2 regions of the Paenibacillus sp. FSL W7-1287 genome follow, and region 2 is predicted to be linked to the other one. Evidence: a T-box and tRNA genes for the amino acid it is inferred to sense, from the RefSeq annotation. Region 2 holds a T-box; the other holds one or more tRNA genes.
The links. The T-box of region 2 lies ahead of NSQ99_RS14190 (valine--tRNA ligase). A T-box ahead of a tRNA ligase gene usually reads a tRNA of that ligase, here a tRNA-Val.
Positions count from the first base shown of each region.

Region 1 (2,484 bases), 330 kb from region 2:
AATTCAGCGAATTTAAGCAATAATAGCTTTTGGATTTCATCCTTGTATTCATCCTTAGCTTTATCAATATCTTTATAGTCGATGTGCATCATAATTAATGCGTAGTCACCTTTACGGTCGACTTGATTAATTAATAGTGCAGCGAATTCTTCGCGAGTTATGGAAGCATTCGGATTAACATTTTTGTCTAGTTCAATTCCGTTATAGAACCCATGTAAAAATGCCTCTGAGTACCATTTTCCATCCTTCACTTTTTTGTAAATATCACTTACTTTAGGCTCTTTTACAAATTTAATATGAGATAAATCAAGCTCGAACGCCTCATCAAGCATGACAACTGCTTGTGCATAGCTTAGCTTAGCTTGAGGATGATATGAACCCTTACCCTTTCCTTTGGAATCACCCTTAATTACACCGCGCTCCTTCAAATGAGTAATGTGCTTCTCTCCTTTCAGCCCTTTAATGTCGCCGAAAGCAGAAGCAACAGGAGTTAATGCCAGTACCATTAGCAATGATAATACAATAGCTGTTATTCGTTTTCCTTTCACATCAATTCCTCCTCGTAGTTATAATAGCTTCACTCGAATAAACGGTCATAACCGCTAATATGTTGCGCACTAGTGCATAAATTAAGTCTAATGCACTATCCTATCAATCTGTAGCCTAACCAGCCTATGTACAATTACTCACAAATAATATGTTGCTAAATGTTGTATGCTATGTTAATATATCTATTGTCGCTATAAATATACAGGACGGTAACTCAGCGGGAGAGTGCTACCTTGACAGGGTAGAAGTCGCGGGTTCGATCCCCGCCCGTCCTACCAGTACATAAACGTTCGAACCCCTTGATAATCAAGGGGTTTTTCTTGTTTTCTTAACTTATTTAAATCTCACTAAACACACTCTAGTAAATTATTGTTGGGGACGAACTGGGGACGAGAATGCACCAAGGTGTAAAAACAAAAAATGGGCGACCTTTATTATACCAATTAAAGAGTTCCCGCCAATAAAGGTGAGAGCTATATTCACTGATTAACTTTCAAATATTTGACAATAATATAAGTATTAAATTAAGGGGGGGTGTTAGATAAAATGAATAAGAATAATCCAAATCCGATGAACGAATGCGAGCAAATGGTTCAGATGTTGATTCAGCAAACGACTCACTCCTACCACGTTTATGAACAATTAAAACAACAAGAACAAAAAAGTGCTCAGCAATTTCAAAATTTAATTTCAAAAGAGCGTCAAGCTATACAAACTATACATACTGCTCTTCAATCTCACCAACAAGCTATTTCTGAAATGGAGCGAATAGTAGAAATGTATAAGCAAATTACACCCTCAGACAACAGTTCATCTTCAGACATTTACAGCTCATCTTCAGACAATCATTTCTCCAGTCAAAGTGGGCAACAGTTAACAAACTAAAATTTTATTGATTTTACCAACAAAAAAGCCCCTCCACCACTAATGCATAGGGGCTGTGCTGTAACTATTTAGTAAGTTTAGCTATGTATGTTTAGTTGAACACCGTTAAGTTTGGTTAGATACTGAGGGAGGACTTAAATCCTCCTTCTGTAATTTCTATAACATTTGCAAAATCTTAACTAATAGAAAATATAGTACATTGTCTGCGGTGCAAGCTATACTAGCAAGCGATTATTAGGATTGATTGGAATAACCAATATTTTATAGAAGCATTAGAGGTCATGCGCAGTTTTGTTTCAACACCTACATATACATATCAATGGAGAGTAGAATTTTACTCTCCTCTTTTTGTTCATTCTATAAATTGAAATTCGTCTTGATCATATTAGCTACTTCGCAGGCAGCTAGACGCGTATTGTTAATTCTTATGTAGTTCTCTCTTGTTATCTCGCCATCAAGGGAGTTCAAGCGATGCTGCTCTGCTGTCCTAATTAATTCCTGCTCCGAACGTGTGACATCTCGTTTGGTTGGTTTGTGCTCTAATCTATGAGGCGTTTTATTCCTTTCTATTCTCTCCTCTAGATCAGCTTCTAGCTCTACAAAATAAACCTCTCCGCCGTTGTTTTCGAATATTTTACAAACCTTATCGACATAGTCCCAGTCACTTTGTAGATCAAAGCCCCAAACATAGGTGAAAATCATTCCATACATATCGCTAGCAGCTGCTGCTTCAAAAACATCTTCACGGAATTTATTCACTAATCTCCACATTTCGTGGTTAAAGCCAAAATAGGGAGCTAATAACTCAATCGTCATATGATTGTGGAACAGATTTAGATCTGTAATCCTCTCAAGCTCATGTCCCACAGTCATTTTCCCTACTGCTTGCGGTCCAAATATCATCACAAACTTCACCAGCATCGCCACCTCGTAAGATAATTCCTTATAATACCAGAATATACTTTTCAAAGATACGATAATTTCTTTAAAATAAAAAATCCACTAAGCTAGGCTTAATGGATGGACATGACTCTATTCTATTAAATATAC
Region 1 is NZ_JBBORD010000001.1:2,787,250-2,789,733, forward strand. It holds gene NSQ99_RS12715 (S-layer homology domain-containing protein) at 1-548, opposite strand, end outside; tRNA gene NSQ99_RS12720 (tRNA-Val) at 753-827, shown strand; gene NSQ99_RS12725 (hypothetical protein) at 1,096-1,434, shown strand; gene NSQ99_RS12730 (AAA family ATPase) at 1,792-2,349, opposite strand.
Region 1: it has a tRNA-Val gene. The T-box ahead of NSQ99_RS14190 (valine--tRNA ligase) is inferred to sense a tRNA for this amino acid. The anticodon was not compared.

Region 2 (2,484 bases):
AGATCAGGCAGAAGAATCCGAGGAGCAAAGCGAAGCCGATCAAGAGCAGAATGATAATGAACAACAAGAAGATGAGCGGGCGGAGGATGCAGAGGAAGCTAACGAACAAGTAAGTGAACAAGTAACAGAGCCTCCTGCTACACGCGAGCTTCACATCGCATTAAACGGCAACAAAGAGGAGAATGAAACGCAAGGGATTCGCACCATATTGAATTCAAGCTTAAGGGAACAGGCCGCTCAGCAAGCTGCAAACCTTCAGAAGCAGGAAGAAGATCGACAACAGGCTGAGGCAGCCGCGCAGCAAGCAGCGGATGATGAGGTTCAGTGGAAGCAGCTATTTATTAGCAAACGACCTGAGCAGAATGAATTTAAGCGTATCCGCATGATTATTGTGCAAAAAGACGATACCCTAGAGCAAATTGCTACGCGGTATAACATTAGTGCACGAGATATATTAGTGCGTAACAACTTGCATGAATCAGCCATTACAGCAGGCCAGCTGCTATACATCCCGTCTTAAGTTTTTGATGAGTTGTTTGAATAACCTCTCGTTGAAATTGACTAGAACCTCTTCATACGTTATTATACATATATATGTCTAATAATGATGATGAGGAATAGTATACGTACATTACCTTCAGAGAGTAGAGCTGTTCGCTGTGAGGCTTTACAGGATAATAAGTATATGGGTCGCCTCTGAATTGCCAAGCTGAACATAGCGATCTGATCGCTACTAATAGGTATGGCCGGCTGCAGCCGTTATCTGTATTGAGAGCCATACGAGGGTCGTTGTCGTATGGAATGAAGGTGGTACCACGGAAGAATAGCCTTTCGTCCTTTTTATAAGGATGAAAGGCTTTTTTATTGCATATTTATCGTATGGAGGATGAAGAAATGTCAGAGAATCAGTCTAAATTAAGCATGCCGACAACGTATGACCCGAAGGCTGCTGAACAAAAATGGTATGAATATTGGATGAACAACAACTATTTTCAAGCGGGGCAACGAAAAGATGCGGAGCCGTTTACAATTGTTATTCCACCGCCTAACGTGACGGGAATGCTTCATATTGGCCATGCGCTAGACTTTACGCTTCAGGACATTATTATCCGTGCGAAGCGCATGCAGGGCTATGACGCTCTATGGCTGCCTGGTTCAGACCATGCAGGTATTGCAACGCAAACAAAGGTAGAACAAAAGCTGCGTGAGCAAGGGATTTCCCGTCATGATCTCGGACGTGAAAAGTTCCTTGAACAAGTATGGGCATGGAAGGATCAATATGCCAACACCATTCGCGAGCAATGGGCAAAAATGGGACTGTCTCTCGATTACTCACGCGAGCGCTTTACGCTGGATGAAGGGCTATCGAAGGCCGTACGCGAGGTTTTTGTACGTCTATACGAAAAAGGCTTAATTTATCGCGGTAAAAAAATTATTAACTGGGACCCTGCAGCTAGAACAGCATTGTCAGATATTGAGGTTGAATATAAGGAGCTCAATGGTCATCTGTACCATTTACGCTACCCATTGAAAAACGGCTCTGGCTACATTACCGTAGCAACAACACGTCCAGAAACAATGCTTGGAGATACAGCGGTTGCAGTGCATCCTGAGGATGAGCGTTACAAGCATTTAATCGGTGAGATGATTGTTCTTCCGGTCGTTAACCGCGAAATTCCAATTATCGCTGATGAATATGTAGAGAAGGAATTTGGATCTGGCGCAGTAAAAATTACTCCTGCACATGATCCGAACGACTTTGAGGTTGGTGAGCGTCATAAGCTGCCGCAAATCATCGTTATGGATGAGACAGGTACAATGAATGATGAGGCAGGACCATATAAAGGAATGGATCGCTTTGATTGCCGCAAGCAGCTCGTTGCTGATCTTCAGGAGCAAGGCGTATGCGTGTTGATTGAGGATCATGTGCATCAGGTTGGGCACAGTGAGCGCAGTGGTGCTGTTGTAGAGCCTTATCTATCCACACAATGGTTCGTTGCTATGAAGCCTCTTGCTGAAGCGGCTATCGCAGCACAGAAGTCTGGTAAAGGTGTACAATTTGTTCCAGAGCGCTTCGAGAAAACGTATTTGAATTGGATTGAAAATGTTCGTGACTGGTGTATTTCTCGTCAGCTATGGTGGGGGCATCGAATTCCTGCATGGTACAACGATGAAACAGGTGAAATGATCGTATCGCGCGAGGACCAACAGGATCCGAATCTGCGTCAAGACAATGACGTGCTTGATACATGGTTCAGCTCTGCGCTATGGCCGTTCTCTACACTTGGATGGCCAGAGCAAACCGAAGACTTGAAGCGATACTACCCTACAAATGTGCTCGTTACTGGCTACGATATCATTTATTTCTGGGTCGCTCGCATGATCTTCACAGCGTTTGAGTTCACAGATGAGATTCCGTTCAAGGATGTTCTCATGCATGGACTTGTTCGCGATAAAGATGGACAAAAAATGTCGAAATCTCTT
Region 2 is NZ_JBBORD010000001.1:3,118,824-3,121,307, reverse strand. It holds gene NSQ99_RS14195 (LysM peptidoglycan-binding domain-containing protein) at 1-520, shown strand, start outside; T-box leader at 599-842, shown strand; gene NSQ99_RS14190 (valine--tRNA ligase) at 895-2,484, shown strand, end outside.